DNA from 3 places in the Solibacillus sp. FSL W8-0474 genome. Region 3 is predicted to be linked to each of the others. Evidence: a T-box and tRNA genes for the amino acid it is inferred to sense, from the RefSeq annotation. Region 3 holds a T-box; the other regions hold tRNA genes.
The links. The T-box of region 3 lies ahead of leuS (leucine--tRNA ligase). A T-box ahead of a tRNA ligase gene usually reads a tRNA of that ligase, here a tRNA-Leu.
Positions count from the first base shown of each region.

Region 1: it has a tRNA-Leu gene. The T-box ahead of leuS (leucine--tRNA ligase) is inferred to sense a tRNA for this amino acid. The anticodon was not compared.
Region 2: it has a tRNA-Leu gene. The T-box ahead of leuS (leucine--tRNA ligase) is inferred to sense a tRNA for this amino acid. The anticodon was not compared.

Region 1 is NZ_JBBOQJ010000001.1:3,708,017-3,713,720, forward strand. It holds rRNA gene NYE67_RS18740 (23S ribosomal RNA) at 1-70, opposite strand, end outside; rRNA gene NYE67_RS18745 (16S ribosomal RNA) at 357-1,912, opposite strand; tRNA gene NYE67_RS18750 (tRNA-Gly) at 2,109-2,182, opposite strand; tRNA gene NYE67_RS18755 (tRNA-Arg) at 2,204-2,280, opposite strand; tRNA gene NYE67_RS18760 (tRNA-Leu) at 2,296-2,381, opposite strand; tRNA gene NYE67_RS18765 (tRNA-Lys) at 2,436-2,511, opposite strand; tRNA gene NYE67_RS18770 (tRNA-Gln) at 2,517-2,591, opposite strand; tRNA gene NYE67_RS18775 (tRNA-Asp) at 2,597-2,672, opposite strand; tRNA gene NYE67_RS18780 (tRNA-Glu) at 2,708-2,782, opposite strand; tRNA gene NYE67_RS18785 (tRNA-Asn) at 2,788-2,863, opposite strand; gene NYE67_RS18790 (SprT family protein) at 3,058-3,525, opposite strand; gene NYE67_RS18795 (Tex family protein) at 3,602-5,704, opposite strand, start outside.
Region 2 is NZ_JBBOQJ010000001.1:114,886-120,589, forward strand. It holds rRNA gene NYE67_RS00535 (23S ribosomal RNA) at 1-2,133, shown strand, start outside; rRNA gene rrf (5S ribosomal RNA) at 2,254-2,369, shown strand; tRNA gene NYE67_RS00545 (tRNA-Val) at 2,381-2,456, shown strand; tRNA gene NYE67_RS00550 (tRNA-Thr) at 2,466-2,541, shown strand; tRNA gene NYE67_RS00555 (tRNA-Lys) at 2,548-2,623, shown strand; tRNA gene NYE67_RS00560 (tRNA-Leu) at 2,641-2,725, shown strand; tRNA gene NYE67_RS00565 (tRNA-Gly) at 2,771-2,845, shown strand; tRNA gene NYE67_RS00570 (tRNA-Leu) at 2,851-2,939, shown strand; tRNA gene NYE67_RS00575 (tRNA-Arg) at 2,957-3,033, shown strand; tRNA gene NYE67_RS00580 (tRNA-Pro) at 3,039-3,115, shown strand; tRNA gene NYE67_RS00585 (tRNA-Ala) at 3,123-3,198, shown strand; rRNA gene NYE67_RS00590 (16S ribosomal RNA) at 3,320-4,874, shown strand; tRNA gene NYE67_RS00595 (tRNA-Ile) at 4,972-5,048, shown strand; tRNA gene NYE67_RS00600 (tRNA-Ala) at 5,083-5,158, shown strand; rRNA gene NYE67_RS00605 (23S ribosomal RNA) at 5,299-5,704, shown strand, end outside.
Region 3 is NZ_JBBOQJ010000001.1:2,927,597-2,933,300, reverse strand. It holds gene NYE67_RS14750 (tRNA (mnm(5)s(2)U34)-methyltransferase) at 1-372, opposite strand, end outside; gene NYE67_RS14745 (TIGR01212 family radical SAM protein) at 369-1,325, opposite strand; gene NYE67_RS14740 (MDR family MFS transporter) at 1,452-2,615, shown strand; T-box leader at 2,673-2,888, shown strand; gene leuS (leucine--tRNA ligase) at 3,001-5,415, shown strand; gene NYE67_RS14730 (HD-GYP domain-containing protein) at 5,460-5,704, opposite strand, start outside.

The sequences.
Region 1 (5,704 bases), 780 kb from region 3:
CGGTGTTAGTGCCGTCCTTCATCGACTCCTAGTGCCAAGGCATCCACCGTGCGCCCTTATTAACTTAACCAAAAGTTAACACTTGGATAAAATCCAAGATTTAAGTTTACACGTCAATTGCTTGACTTGTTACATTTCTATAAAATAGAAATTTGTTTTATTGCTTTCAATGTCGTTTTATCCAGTTTTCAAAGAACGAATATGCTTCCTGTCTTACTTCTTCGCATATTTGCGACGAGTAACCGCAGGAGCAAGTGTTTTGAAGTATTCCATTCAATTAAGAATGAACCTTCAAAACTGAACAGCAAACGTTAATGTTTCATTCCCCGAGGGAATGATTCCGAAATAATCCTTAGAAAGGAGGTGATCCAGCCGCACCTTCCGATACGGCTACCTTGTTACGACTTCACCCCAATCATCTATCCCACCTTCGGCGGCTGGCTCCATAAAGGTTACCTCACCGACTTCGGGTGTTACAAACTCTCGTGGTGTGACGGGCGGTGTGTACAAGGCCCGGGAACGTATTCACCGCGGCATGCTGATCCGCGATTACTAGCGATTCCGGCTTCATGTAGGCGAGTTGCAGCCTACAATCCGAACTGAGAACGATTTTATCGGATTAGCTCCCCCTCGCGGGTTGGCAACCGTTTGTATCGTCCATTGTAGCACGTGTGTAGCCCAGGTCATAAGGGGCATGATGATTTGACGTCATCCCCACCTTCCTCCGGTTTATCACCGGCAGTCTCCTTAGAGTGCCCAACTGAATGATGGCAACTAAGAATAAGGGTTGCGCTCGTTGCGGGACTTAACCCAACATCTCACGACACGAGCTGACGACAACCATGCACCACCTGTCACCGTTGCCCCCGAAGGGGAAACTATGTCTCCATAGTGGTCACCGGGATGTCAAGACCTGGTAAGGTTCTTCGCGTTGCTTCGAATTAAACCACATGCTCCACCGCTTGTGCGGGCCCCCGTCAATTCCTTTGAGTTTCAGTCTTGCGACCGTACTCCCCAGGCGGAGTGCTTAATGCGTTAGCTGCAGCACTGAGGGGCGGAAACCCCCCAACACTTAGCACTCATCGTTTACGGCGTGGACTACCAGGGTATCTAATCCTGTTTGCTCCCCACGCTTTCGCGCCTCAGTGTCAGTTACAGACCAGACAGTCGCCTTCGCCACTGGTGTTCCTCCAAATCTCTACGCATTTCACCGCTACACTTGGAATTCCACTATCCTCTTCTGCACTCAAGTTCCCCAGTTTCCAATGACCCTCCCCGGTTGAGCCGGGGGCTTTCACATCAGACTTAAGGAACCACCTGCGCGCGCTTTACGCCCAATAATTCCGGACAACGCTTGCCACCTACGTATTACCGCGGCTGCTGGCACGTAGTTAGCCGTGGCTTTCTAACAAGGTACCGTCAAGGTAGCGCCAGTTACTACGCTACTTGTTCTTCCCTTGCAACAGAGTTTTACGAACCGAAATCCTTCTTCACTCACGCGGCGTTGCTCCATCAGACTTTCGTCCATTGTGGAAGATTCCCTACTGCTGCCTCCCGTAGGAGTCTGGGCCGTGTCTCAGTCCCAGTGTGGCCGATCACCCTCTCAGGTCGGCTACGCATCGTTGCCTTGGTGAGCCGTTACCTCACCAACTAGCTAATGCGCCGCGGGTCCATCTTATAGTGACAGCAAAACCGTCTTTCAACTTCCAAACATGTGTTTAAAAGTATTATTCGGTATTAGCCCCGGTTTCCCGGAGTTATCCCAATCTACAAGGTAGGTTACCCACGTGTTACTCACCCGTCCGCCGCTAACGAAAATTCGGTGCAAGCACCAAAAATTCGTCCGCTCGACTTGCATGTATTAGGCACGCCGCCAGCGTTCGTCCTGAGCCAGGATCAAACTCTCCATAAAAGTAGTTTGAAAGCTCATTTGCTTTGCTAGCGATTTAACTTAATTAAAAGTTAAAATCTATTGTTTGCTTCATTTAAGAAGCTTGTTTCATTAACGTTGCTTGTTCAGTTTTCAAGGTTCATTGTATTGTCGTTAGCGACAACTTTTATATCATACAACATCCTTTTGTGAATGTCAACAGTTTTTTTAAAAAAACTGGAGCGGGTGATCGGAATCGAACCGACAACATCAGCTTGGAAGGCTGAGGTTTTACCACTAAACTACACCCGCATTTTATTATTTTATGTTTTTTGGCGCGCCCGACAGGAGTCGAACCCATAACCTTCTGATCCGTAGTCAGACGCTCTATCCAATTGAGCTACGGGCGCAAGTTAAAAGTTACTTGGTGCGGCCGAGAGGACTTGAACCTCCACGGGGTTGCCCCCACTAGGCCCTCAACCTAGCGCGTCTGCCATTCCGCCACGACCGCTTCATTCGACTTTAATTATTATACATCTTTAAAATAATTTGTCAATATGAAAACTGGTGAGCCATGAAGGACTCGAACCTTCGACCCTCTGATTAAAAGTCAGATGCTCTACCAACTGAGCTAATGGCTCCAAAATGGCTGGGGTACCTGGATTCGAACCAGGGCATGACGGAATCAAAATCCGTTGCCTTACCGCTTGGCTATACCCCAATAAATGGCGGTCCCGACCGGGATCGAACCGGCGATCTCCTGCGTGACAGGCAGGCATGTTAACCGCTACACCACGGGACCATAAGTAAACTATAATTATAATATGAAATTAAAAGTGGTGACCCGTACGGGATTCGAACCCGTGTTACCGCCGTGAAAGGGCGGTGTCTTAACCACTTGACCAACGGGCCTACAATGGCTCCGAAGGCAGGACTCGAACCTGCGACCTGCCGGTTAACAGCCGGATGCTCTACCAACTGAGCTACTTCGGAATAATAACTTCTTAGCGACATCATCTTGTCGACTTTTACTATTATAGATATCGAAATAAGTTTCGTCAACACTTTTTAATAATTTTTTTTAAAAATAATTTATTTCCTATTATATATACAAAAAAACATATTCATCTGAAAAGCTCACAATTAATCTTTTCCTTTATCTTCTACTATCTAAACATCTTATTAAGTTAAAGTTCACTTCGCAAAAATTTAATTTTCCCTCGGCAAATGCTACAAGAGTACTTTTTTACATCCATCTTTTTTTTCCTTTTATAAATCTGCCCACAATTTACACAACTATACATATGAATTGCCTTTTTCTTTAGAGGTTTATTTGGCTGCTCTATTGTAGAACAAAATCTTGGCGCTCCGACCTTTTTCAATAAATTTCGGAAATCCGCATCTCGATGCTTATAGCCCATTCCTAAAATATGTAAATGATAATGGCAAAGTTCATGTAAGATAATCCCCTTGAGCTCTTGTAAACCGAAATGATCATAAAGCTTTTTATTGAGCTCTATATTATGACTACTTAATAAATACCGTCCACCCGTTGTTTTTAAACGACTATTAAAATACGCTTTATGAACAAAAGGTCGGTTAAAATATTCATTAGATAACTGTTCTACAAGTTCTTGAAGTTGTTCATCTGTCATACGCTACCTCCCCACACATAATAAAAAAGCACATATTAATTTATGCGCTTTTTATTATAATTGATATTTATTTACTTTACACGTTTAGTTGATTTTCCGGTGAGAGCATCGTTAATGAAATACGCCCTTTACTTGCTTCTACCTTTTCTACCCATACCGTCACAATGTCACCTAATGATACGACATCTAACGGATGCTTTACCCGGCCCTTCTGCAATTTAGATATGTGAACTAGACCGTCTTGTTTTACACCAATATCCACAAACGCTCCGAAATCCACAACATTTCGAACAGTTCCTTGCAATTCCATTCCTACTTGTAAATCATCCATCTGCAATACATCCGTTTTTAGTAAAGGCTGTGGAAATGCATCTCGAGGATCACGGGTTGGCTTTATTAAAGTATCAATAATGTCCTTCAAGGTTACTCCTCCGACATTTAGTGTTTCACTTAATGTCGATAAACTTAATTTATTAATAGCCTCTTCTGCCTTTTGCGTACCTACATCTTTTTTTGTTACCCCCGCTGCCTCCAATATTGCTTCAGCCAATTTATAGCTCTCTGGGTGAATGCCGGTTGCATCCAATGGGTTTTTTGCTTCTGAAATACGTAAAAAGCCAATTGCTTGCTCATAGGTTTTGGCACCTAAACGCGGTATCTTTTTAAGCTGTGTCCGTGAAGAGAATGATCCATTTTCACTTCGCATAGCTACAATATTTTCAGCCACTGTTTTGGATAGCCCTGATACATATTGTAAAAGTGATGCAGATGCCGTATTCACATCAACCCCCACTTGGTTTACTGCAGTTTCTACAATGAACGTCAATGATTCAGCTAGCTGTTTTTGAGATACATCATGCTGGTACTGACCTACACCGACAGCTTTCGGATCAATTTTCACCAACTCGGATAGTGGATCCTGTAAACGGCGTGCAATTGATACGGCACTACGTTGCTCTACTTGTAGATTCGGGAATTCCGCACGTGCCACTTCCGATGCTGAATACACCGATGCCCCTGCTTCATTTACAATAACATAGGCAATATCCCCATCAGTTTCTTTCAATAACTCCGCAATAAATTGCTCTGTTTCACGAGATGCTGTACCGTTCCCTATCGCAATAATACTAATTGGATATTTTTTCAGTAATGCTTTAACAGCCTCTTTTGCTTTTGATGGATCTGATGTTGTATGCGGATAAATAACCCCAACTTCAATCATTTTCCCTGTCTCATCAACTACCGCTAGTTTACAACCTGTACGGTAAGCAGGGTCTACACCTAGAACAACTTTTCCGCGCATTGGAGGCTGCAATAATAGATTTCTCAAGTTTTCCGAAAAAATGTGAATTGCTTGTGCCTCAGCTTTTGAAGTAAGTTCCGCCCGCAATTCGTTCTCAATGGATGGTTTAATTAAACGTTTATAGCTATCAGTAATCGCTGATTTAACTTCATTCACAGACGGGCCTATAAAGTTTCTAGGAATAAAATGATTTTCCATTTGAGCAGTGGCTTTATCTACAGGTACTTCAATTGAAACTCTTAATACTTCTTCTTTCTCCCCACGATTCACCGCCAATGTACGGTGCGGGGCCATTCGGTGGACAGGTTCCTCATATTCATAATACATTTCAAATACTTGCTTCTCATCCTTATCCGCATTTTTCAACATAGTCACGAGCTTTCCTTCTCGCCAAGAAAGAGTACGTAGTTTTTCGCGAACTGTAGCATCATCTGCAAATCGCTCCGCTAATATGTCACGCGCACCTGTCAATGCGTCTTCAATCGTTATTACACCTTGTTCTTCGTTTAAAAACGGATTCGCAAGCTGTTCTAAAGATTGCTTACTAAATTTTAATATTTGTTCTGCCAACGGTTCTAAGCCACGCTCTTTTGCAATTGTCGCTTTGGTACGGCGTTTTTGCTTATACGGACGGTATAAATCTTCCACTCGTTGTAAAACTGTTGCTGCATTAATTGATGCTTGTAACTCCTCGGTTAACTTCCCTTGCTCATCAATCAAGCGAACTACTTCTTCTTTACGTGTTTCGAGTTGTTGTATGTAATGGTAGCGGTCTTCTACTGCCTTAATTTGAACTTCATCCAAGGAACCTGTAACTTCTTTTCGGTAGCGTGCAATAAAAGGTACGGTATTGCCCTCTTCTAATAACCCAATAAC
Region 2 (5,704 bases), 2.8 Mb from region 3:
AAGTGCGGGGATGAGGTGTGGGTAGCGGAGAAATTCCAATCGAACCTGGAGATAGCTGGTTCTCTCCGAAATAGCTTTAGGGCTAGCCTCGTGATTGAGAATACCGGAGGTAGAGCACTGTTTGGACTAGGGGGGCATCTCGCTTTACCGAATTCAGACAAACTCCGAATGCCGGATATTTATACACGGGAGTCAGACTGCGAGTGATAAGATCCGTAGTCAAGAGGGAAACAGCCCAGACCACCAGCTAAGGTCCCCAAGTAATCGTTAAGTGGAAAAGGATGTGGCGTTGCTTAGACAACCAGGATGTTGGCTTAGAAGCAGCCATCATTTAAAGAGTGCGTAATAGCTCACTGGTCGAGTGACGCTGCGCCGAAAATGTATCGGGGCTAAACGATTCACCGAAGCTGTGGATGCATACTTTGAGTATGCGTGGTAGGAGAGCGTTCTAATAGCGTTGAAGTCAGACCGGAAGGACTGGTGGAGCGATTAGAAGTGAGAATGCCGGTATGAGTAGCGAAACATGGGTGAGAATCCCATGCACCGTATGACTAAGGTTTCCTGAGGAAGGCTCGTCCGCTCAGGGTTAGTCGGGACCTAAGCCGAGGCCGATAGGCGTAGGCGATGGACAACAGGTTGATATTCCTGTACCACCTCCTCACCGTTTGAGAAATGGGGGGACGCAGTAGGATAGGGTAAGCACGCCGTTGGTTGCGCGTGTTCAAGCAGTAAGGCGTGTATGTAGGCAAATCCGCATACTATAACGTTGAGCTGTGATGACGAGCTCTTATGAGCGAAGTTCCTGATTTCACACTGCCAAGAAAAGCCTCTATCGAGGTGAGAGGTGCCCGTACCGCAAACCGACACAGGTAGTCGAGGAGAGAATCCTAAGGTGTGCGAGAGAACTCTCGTTAAGGAACTCGGCAAAATGACCCCGTAACTTCGGGAGAAGGGGTGCTTCTTTGGGTGCATAGCCTAGAGAAGCCGCAGTGAATAGGCCCAGGCGACTGTTTAGCAAAAACACAGGTCTCTGCAAAACCGTAAGGTGACGTATAGGGGCTGACGCCTGCCCGGTGCTGGAAGGTTAAGAGGAGCGGTTAGCGCAAGCGAAGCTGTGAATTGAAGCCCCAGTAAACGGCGGCCGTAACTATAACGGTCCTAAGGTAGCGAAATTCCTTGTCGGGTAAGTTCCGACCCGCACGAAAGGCGTAACGATCTGGGCACTGTCTCAACGAGAGACTCGGTGAAATTATAGTACCTGTGAAGATGCAGGTTACCCGCGACAGGACGGAAAGACCCCGTGGAGCTTTACTGTAGCCTGATATTGAATTTTGGTACAACTTGTACAGGATAGGTAGGAGCCAGAGATCCCGGAGCGCCAGCTTCGGAGGAGGCGTCGGTGGGATACTACCCTGGTTGTATTGAACTTCTAACCCATGCCCCTTAGCGGGGTAGGAGACAGTGTCAGGCGGACAGTTTGACTGGGGCGGTCGCCTCCTAAAGAGTAACGGAGGCGCCCAAAGGTTCCCTCAGAATGGTTGGAAATCATTCGAAGAGTGTAAAGGCATAAGGGAGCTTGACTGCGAGACCTACAAGTCGAGCAGGGTCGAAAGACGGGCTTAGTGATCCGGTGGTTCCGCATGGAAGGGCCATCGCTCAACGGATAAAAGCTACCCCGGGGATAACAGGCTTATCTCCCCCAAGAGTCCACATCGACGGGGAGGTTTGGCACCTCGATGTCGGCTCATCGCATCCTGGGGCTGTAGTCGGTCCCAAGGGTTGGGCTGTTCGCCCATTAAAGCGGTACGCGAGCTGGGTTCAGAACGTCGTGAGACAGTTCGGTCCCTATCCGTCGTGGGCGTAGGAAATTTGAGAGGAGCTGTCCTTAGTACGAGAGGACCGGGATGGACACACCGCTGGTGTACCAGTTGTCTTGCCAAAGGCATCGCTGGGTAGCTATGTGTGGACGGGATAAGTGCTGAAAGCATCTAAGCATGAAGCCCCCCTCAAGATGAGATTTCCCATTACGCAAGTAAGTAAGACCCCTGAAAGACGATCAGGTAGATAGGTTCGAGGTGGAAGTGCGGTGACGCATGTAGCTGACGAATACTAATCGGTCGAGGACTTAACCACATTTTATTGCACAAATTCAATGAAACGTTTATCCAGTTTTGAAAGAACGATAAATTATAAAAAATGCTTGACCTTCGAGTAAAGTATGATATAATGAATCTTGTCTTTTAAACAAAATAGTCTAGTGATGATGGCAAAGAGGTCACACCCGTTCCCATACCGAACACGGAAGTTAAGCTCTTTAGCGCCGATGGTAGTTGGGGGCTTCCCCCTGTGAGAGTAGGACGTCGCTAGGCTTTTATACCCAGGAGGATTAGCTCAGCTGGGAGAGCACCTGCCTTACAAGCAGGGGGTCGGCGGTTCGAGCCCGTCATCCTCCACCATTTCTAAATGCCGGTGTAGCTCAGTTGGTAGAGCAACTGACTTGTAATCAGTAGGTCGAGGGTTCGACTCCTTTCGCCGGCACCATTTAGAGAGCCATTAGCTCAGTTGGTAGAGCATCTGACTTTTAATCAGAGGGTCGAAGGTTCGAGTCCTTCATGGCTCACCAGTTTTATATTGTCTGCTGCGGGTGTGGCGGAATTGGCAGACGCACTAGACTTAGGATCTAGCGCCGCAAGGCGTGGGGGTTCGACTCCCTTCACCCGCACCATTTTAATTTCAAATACTGTCAGAGTAAAAATATCTTATGCATTTTGCGGAAGTAGTTCAGTGGTAGAACACCACCTTGCCAAGGTGGGGGTCGCGAGTTCGAACCTCGTCTTCCGCTCCAAAAATGCCGGGGTGGCGGAACTGGCAGACGCACAGGACTTAAAATCCTGCGGTGAGTGATCACCGTGCCGGTTCGATTCCGGCCCTCGGCACCATCTTTACTTTATATTTTGCGCCCGTAGCTCAATTGGATAGAGCGTCTGACTACGGATCAGAAGGTTGTGGGTTCGACTCCTGCCGGGCGCGCCATATTTCGGAATGTAGCTCAGCTTGGTAGAGCACTTGGTTTGGGACCAAGGGGTCGTAGGTTCGAATCCTGTCATTCCGACCATTATTTAGGGGCCTTAGCTCAGCTGGGAGAGCGCCTGCCTTGCACGCAGGAGGTCAGCGGTTCGATCCCGCTAGGCTCCACCATGAACCTTGAAAACTGAACAAGCAACGTTAATGAAACAAGCTTCTTAAATGAAGCAAACAATAGATTTCAACTTTTAATTAAGTTGAATCGCTAGCAAAGCAAATGAGCTTTCAAACTACTTTTATGGAGAGTTTGATCCTGGCTCAGGACGAACGCTGGCGGCGTGCCTAATACATGCAAGTCGAGCGGATGATGAGAGAAGCTTGCTTCTCTCTGATTTAGCGGCGGACGGGTGAGTAACACGTGGGTAACCTACCTTATAGATTGGGATAACTCCGGGAAACCGGGGCTAATACCGAATAATACTTTTAAACACATGTTTGAAAGTTGAAAGACGGTTTCGGCTGTCACTATAAGATGGACCCGCGGCGCATTAGCTAGTTGGTGAGGTAACGGCTCACCAAGGCAACGATGCGTAGCCGACCTGAGAGGGTGATCGGCCACACTGGGACTGAGACACGGCCCAGACTCCTACGGGAGGCAGCAGTAGGGAATCTTCCACAATGGACGAAAGTCTGATGGAGCAACGCCGCGTGAGTGAAGAAGGATTTCGGTTCGTAAAACTCTGTTGCAAGGGAAGAACAAGTAGCGTAGTAACTGGCGCTACCTTGACGGTACCTTGTTAGAAAGCCACGGCTAACTACGTGCCAGCAGCCGCGGTAATACGTAGGTGGCAAGCGTTGTCCGGAATTATTGGGCGTAAAGCGCGCGCAGGTGGTTCCTTAAGTCTGATGTGAAAGCCCCCGGCTCAACCGGGGAGGGTCATTGGAAACTGGGGAACTTGAGTGCAGAAGAGGATAGTGGAATTCCAAGTGTAGCGGTGAAATGCGTAGAGATTTGGAGGAACACCAGTGGCGAAGGCGACTGTCTGGTCTGTAACTGACACTGAGGCGCGAAAGCGTGGGGAGCAAACAGGATTAGATACCCTGGTAGTCCACGCCGTAAACGATGAGTGCTAAGTGTTGGGGGGTTTCCGCCCCTCAGTGCTGCAGCTAACGCATTAAGCACTCCGCCTGGGGAGTACGGTCGCAAGACTGAAACTCAAAGGAATTGACGGGGGCCCGCACAAGCGGTGGAGCATGTGGTTTAATTCGAAGCAACGCGAAGAACCTTACCAGGTCTTGACATCCCGGTGACCACTATGGAGACATAGTTTCCCCTTCGGGGGCAACGGTGACAGGTGGTGCATGGTTGTCGTCAGCTCGTGTCGTGAGATGTTGGGTTAAGTCCCGCAACGAGCGCAACCCTTATTCTTAGTTGCCATCATTCAGTTGGGCACTCTAAGGAGACTGCCGGTGATAAACCGGAGGAAGGTGGGGATGACGTCAAATCATCATGCCCCTTATGACCTGGGCTACACACGTGCTACAATGGACGATACAAACGGTTGCCAACCCGCGAGGGGGAGCTAATCCGATAAAATCGTTCTCAGTTCGGATTGTAGGCTGCAACTCGCCTACATGAAGCCGGAATCGCTAGTAATCGCGGATCAGCATGCCGCGGTGAATACGTTCCCGGGCCTTGTACACACCGCCCGTCACACCACGAGAGTTTGTAACACCCGAAGTCGGTGAGGTAACCTTTATGGAGCCAGCCGCCGAAGGTGGGATAGATGATTGGGGTGAAGTCGTAACAAGGTAGCCGTATCGGAAGGTGCGGCTGGATCACCTCCTTTCTAAGGATTATTTCGGAATCATTCTCATGGAGAATGAAACATTAACGGTTGCTGTTCAGTTTTGAAGGTTTATGAATGAATTTTATAACTTCTAAGAGGGCCTATAGCTCAGCTGGTTAGAGCGCACGCCTGATAAGCGTGAGGTCGATGGTTCGAGTCCATTTAGGCCCACCATATAAATTCTTTATATACCTCTTAATAAAACATTGGGGCCTTAGCTCAGCTGGGAGAGCGCCTGCCTTGCACGCAGGAGGTCAGCGGTTCGATCCCGCTAGGCTCCACCAATTTTATTTTTTCGTTCTTTGAAAACTGGATAAAACGACATTGATAGCAATAAAACAAATTTCTATTTTATAGAAATGTAACAAGTCAAGCAATTGACGTGTAAACTTAAATCTTGGATTTTATCCAAGTGTTAACTTTTGGTTAAGTTAATAAGGGCGCACGGTGGATGCCTTGGCACTAGGAGTCGATGAAGGACGGCACTAACACCGATATGCCTCGGGGAGCTGTAAGTAAGCTTTGATCCGGGGATTTCCGAATGGGGGAACCCACTATCTTTAATCGGATAGTATCTACACGTGAATACATAGCGTGATGAGGACAGACGCAGGGAACTGAAACATCTAAGTACCTGCAGGAACAGAAAGAAAATTCGATTCCCTGAGTAGCGGCGAGCGAAACGGGAAGAGCCCAAACCAAAGAGCTTGCTCTTTGGGGTTGTAGGACACTCTATACGGAGTTACAAAAGAATGAGTTAGACGAAGCGACTTGGAAAGGTCCGCGAAACAAGGTAAAAGCCCTGTAGTCAAAAGTTCATTCCCTCCAGA
Region 3 (5,704 bases):
TAGAAGACTTTCGATTGCCTGAATTGTTGTATTAGGCCGGGTAATAATTTCATGATTACTGCCAGGCAGGTAGCCTAGATTAAAGATGGCTGCAGCAACAGGTTTATTTATATATTTGGCTACATTTTCATGCCCGTCCTTTAACACAATTGCCCGGTGCTCAAGTGCGTTGTCGAGTAGACGGTGTAGTGTGGCATCAACCGCTTCCTTTTGCACATCAAACGCATACACATAGCCATTGTCCCCTACAAGGTTTGCTAAAAAAAGTGTGTCATGTCCATTACCTGCTGTTGCGTCTACGGCAATTTCACCTTCTGAGACCGATTTTTTCAATAAAGTTTGAGCATATTGAATAACACGTTCTAATATCATTTTGCAATTTCCGCCTTATAGTACTTTCCTTGATACGAGCCACGTCTTTCCAACTCTGCATCGATTCCATTAAGTACTTCCCATTTGTTTACAGACCACATTGGACCAATCATTAAATCAATCGGACCATCGCCTGTTATACGGTGGACAATCATTTCAGGTGGAAGAATTTCAAGCTGATCTGCTACAAGCTGAACATATGCATCTTTTTCCATAAACTCCAGCATACCTTTTTCGTATTGTTTCACAAGAGGTGTCCCTTTTAAAAGATGGAGCAGATGGATTTTGATACCTTGTACATCTAGTTTAGCCACTTCACTTGCTGTTTCCATCATCATATCGTAATCCTCTAAAGGCAATCCGTTAATAATATGTGTTACGACACGTATGCCGTGCTTACGCAGTTTATTAAGACCCTCCACATATGTCGCATAATCATGTGCGCGGTTAATTAAGTTGGCTGTTTTTTCATGGACTGTCTGTAATCCTAGCTCTACCCATAAATAAGTGCGCTCATTTAATTCAGCCAAATATTCTACGACATCATCTGGCAGGCAATCGGGACGTGTTGCGATAGAAATACCCATTACTCCTTCACAGGCAAGTGCTGCTTCGAACTTCTCTTTTAATACTTCAAGTGGGGCATGTGTATTTGTGTACGCTTGGAAGTACGCCATCGTTAAGCCGTCTTTCCATTTGTTCTCCATTTTAGCTTTGATTTTTTCGAATTGTACAGGGATCGGATCTACTTTACTACCTGCAAAGTCACCTGAACCTGCAGCAGAACAAAACGTACAGCCACCAAAAGCGACCGTACCGTCACGGTTTGGGCAATCGAAGCCAGCATCTAATGCGACTTTATATACTTTCTTTCCAAATTCATTTCGTAAATAGCGATTCCATGTATAATAACGTTTCCCGTCGGAAGGGAAAGGAAAATTTGTTTCAGTCATTCGTTGTTCACTCCTCTAACGTATTATTCTAACATGGACAGAACCTAATAGAAAATTTTTTTCTTGTACATTTTTATGCGAAAGAATACACTTGTTATTTGAGCAAATGTTGAAGGAGGAAATTCAGTGCCGAAACAAGTCTGGTTTTTAATTATTGGCACATTCGTAAATACGGTCGGGAATTCATTTTTATGGCCTTTAAATAGTATCTATATTCATGATCATTTAGGAAAATCATTGACTACAGCGGGCATTGTTCTGATGCTCAATTCATTGGCGGGTGTTTTTGGGAATCTAGTAGGTGGATATTTATTCGATAGATTAGGTGGCTATAAAGCAATTTTGATAGGAGTAGTACTTAATTTATTTTCAATTTCGCTTCTCACTATTTGGCATGATTGGCCACAATACATTATATTTTTGGCGATGATGGGCTTTAGCGGGGGAATAGTGTATCCGGCTATTTACGCCATTGCAGGAAGTGCCTGGCCTGAGGGAGGACGCAGAGCCTTTAATGCGATTTTCTTGGCAAATAACGTTGGAGTTGCCATTGGACCAGCGTTAGCAGGATTAGTCGCGGATATAAAGTTTGATTATGTGTTTAGTGCGAATTTATTTTTCTATGCACTATTTTTCGTTCTTGTCATAACTACGTACAAGCGTTTTGATAACAATAGGATCACAACGAAGTCCTTATCGAGTGATGAAGGCAAACAAAGAAATAAAGCACCTATAATCGCTATAGGGATTTTAAGTATATCTCTCGTAGTATGTTGGTTAAGCTACTCACAGTGGAGTGCAACGATTTCTTCATATACGCAAGGATTGGGGATGAGCTTGTCCCAATATAGTTTGCTTTGGACAATCAATGGTTTTATGATAGTGGCGATCCAGCCAATTATTAAACCGCTTGTCACACGCTGGGAAAATAAAATAAAACATCAATTAACACTAGGTTTAGTACTTATGTCGATCTCATTTGGTGTCGTTTATTTTGCGCAGGATTTTAAAATGTTTGCAGCGGCTATGGTCATTTTAACATTCGGGGAAGTATTCTTTACACCGATTATCCCGATGATTGCCAACAAGCTGGCTCCACAAGGTCAAGAAGGCTTTTATCAAGGGCTAGTGAACAGTGCAACAACAATCGGGCGAATGATTGGACCTGTATTTGGTGGTTTAATGGTGGACTTATATGGCATGCAAATGCTCATGATGATTTTATCGATTCTTATAGTTTTGGCAATTATTCCATGTCTGCTATATGATCGTGTATTAAGAAAAGTATAATCATAAAACAGCTACTTGTACTTTTCTGTGGAATTAGTTAAAATGAATGAAATAATAATTTTGACTGTGATGAGGAATAGTAGATGGACTCACTTTATAGAGAGCCAGCGGATGGTGGAAGCTGGTAAGTGTCAAATTGAACTCGCCTCGGAGTTTGCTTTAGTGAAATGTTTAGTAGCTAAGGCCGTGTATTCGCGTTAAGAAATGAAGCTGAGTGCTGTGTCACTAATTTGGGTGGTACCGCGGGAGTAAAAATAACCTCTCGTCCCTTCTTATCATAAGATGGGACGGGATTTTTTTATTTTTTAAATATTCTGTTAAATCATGGATAATACGCCTACAATACATAAACCACAGCAAGAATGAGTTTAAAGGAGGAGTTATTGTGAGTTTTAATCATCAAGAGATTGAGAAAAAGTGGCAAGCGTTTTGGGATGAAAATAAAACATTCAAAACGGAAAATGAAGTGGATAAACCAAAATTTTATGCTTTGGATATGTTCCCATATCCATCGGGTGCCGGTCTACACGTAGGACACCCTGAGGGCTATACAGCGACAGATATTTTATCTCGTTTTAAACGTATGCAAGGCTATAATGTTCTTCATCCAATGGGATGGGATGCATTTGGTTTACCAGCAGAGCAATACGCATTAGACACGGGGAATGACCCTGCTGAATTTACGGCAAAAAACATTGAAACATTTAAACGTCAAATTAATGAACTAGGTTTCTCTTATGACTGGGACCGTGAAATTAATACAACAGATCCGTCTTATTACAAATGGACACAATGGATTTTCACAAAATTAGTGGAAATGGATTTAGCTTATGTTGATGAAGTTGCCGTGAACTGGTGTGAAGCTTTAGGTACAGTTCTTGCAAACGAAGAAGTAATCGACGGACTTTCTGAGCGCGGTGGTCACCCTGTAGTACGTCGTCCGATGCGACAATGGGTACTGCGCATTACGAAATACGCAGACCGTCTAGTTGATGATTTAGTCGATGTTGATTGGCCGGAATCGATTAAAGAAATGCAACGTAACTGGATTGGTCGTTCTGAAGGAGCTCAAGTGAAATTCACAGTGGCTGGTACAGACAAAGGATTCGAAGTATTTACTACACGCCCTGATACTTTATTCGGTGCTACTTATTGTGTATTGGCACCAGAACATAAACTAGTAGCTGAAATAACTACTCCAGAGCAACGTGCAACGGTAGAAGCATACTTAGAGAAAGTATCATTAAAATCTGACCTTGAGCGTACAGATTTAGCAAAAGAAAAAACAGGTGTATTCACTGGTGCATATGCAGTAAATCCAATCAACGGCAAAGAAGTGCCAATCTGGATTGCAGATTATGTATTGTCAACATACGGTACAGGTGCAATTATGGCTGTTCCAGCACATGATGAGCGTGACTACGAATTCGCAAAAGAGTTTAATTTAGAAATCGTCCAAGTACTTGAAGGTGGAGATATCGAAATCGAGGCCTTCGTCGGGGATGGTGCACATATTAACTCTGAATTCCTAAATGGCTTAAATAAAGAAGATGGCATTAAGGCAGCGATTGATTGGTTAGTAGAAAATGGCGTAGGGGAAAAGAAAATTACTTACCGTCTACGTGACTGGTTATTCAGCCGCCAACGTTATTGGGGCGAGCCAATCCCAGTAATTCACTGGGAAGATGGCACAATGACAACAATTCCTGTAGAAGAGCTGCCATTAGAATTACCAAAAACAACAAACATCCGTCCTTCAGGTACAGGAGAATCACCACTGGCAAATATTGGAGAATGGGTAAATGTAGTTGATCCTGTAACAGGTAAAAAAGGTCGTCGTGAAACGAATACAATGCCTCAATGGGCCGGTTCTTCATGGTACTTCTTACGCTATATCGATCCGAAAAACGATCAGGCACTTGCAGATCCTGAATTACTAAAGCGCTGGTTACCAGTTGATATTTATATCGGTGGTGCAGAGCATGCTGTACTTCACTTACTGTACGCGCGCTTCTGGCATAAAGTCCTTTACGATTTAGGTGTTGTGCATACGAAGGAACCATTCCAAAAATTATTCAACCAAGGGATGATTTTAGGTGAAGGTAACGAAAAGATGTCGAAATCAAAAGGGAACGTTGTAAACCCGGACGATATTATTGAGTCACATGGTGCAGATACATTACGTTTATACGAAATGTTCATGGGTCCATTAGAAGCATCTGTAGCATGGAGCACAAACGGTCTTGACGGAGCACGTCGTTTCTTAGATCGCATTTGGCGTCTATTTGTAACAGAAGAAGGAAAACTTGCAACAAAAATTCAAGATTCTAATGACACAACATTGGAAAAAGTGTATCACCAAACTGTGAAAAAAGTGACAGATGACTATGAAGGTATTCGCTTCAACACTGCTATTTCACAAATGATGGTATTCATTAATGATTGCTACAAAGCGGAAGTGATCCCTGTTGAATATGCAAAAGGGTTCGTCAAACTATTATCACCAATCGCACCACATATCGCGGAAGAGCTTTGGACAATTTTAGGACATGAAGACACAATTACGTATGCTACATGGCCAACATATGACGAAGCAAAACTAGTAGATGACGAAATCGAAGTAGTTGTTCAAGTATTAGGTAAAGTACGTGCGAAAGTAACAGTAGCAAAAGATATCTCAAAAGAAGACTTGGAAAAAGTGGCTTTAGCCGATAGCAAAGTACAAGAATTCATTGAAGGAAAAACAGTTGTCAAAGTAATTGTTATTCCAGGGAAATTAGTCAATATCGTTATTAAATAAATATTAAAACAAAAAAGTCTGCTCGCATTTTGAGCAGACTTTTTTTAATGGATTATAGTTGATGATGGAACACCGATTCTTTCCAAAAGATAATGAAAATCAAAATTGTCTTTATTGTCACCTATTAAATCAATTAAATACTTTTCAATTTTCCTTTGCGGCATTTCATACATATTCGGTAAATATGAAAGTAATAGCGTATCTGTATTTCCGCACGTAATGATACAGGTTCTAGAAAAGTTTTGTGTATCAAGCTTTGTTAAGATCATTTCCAGACTGGAATGCACCG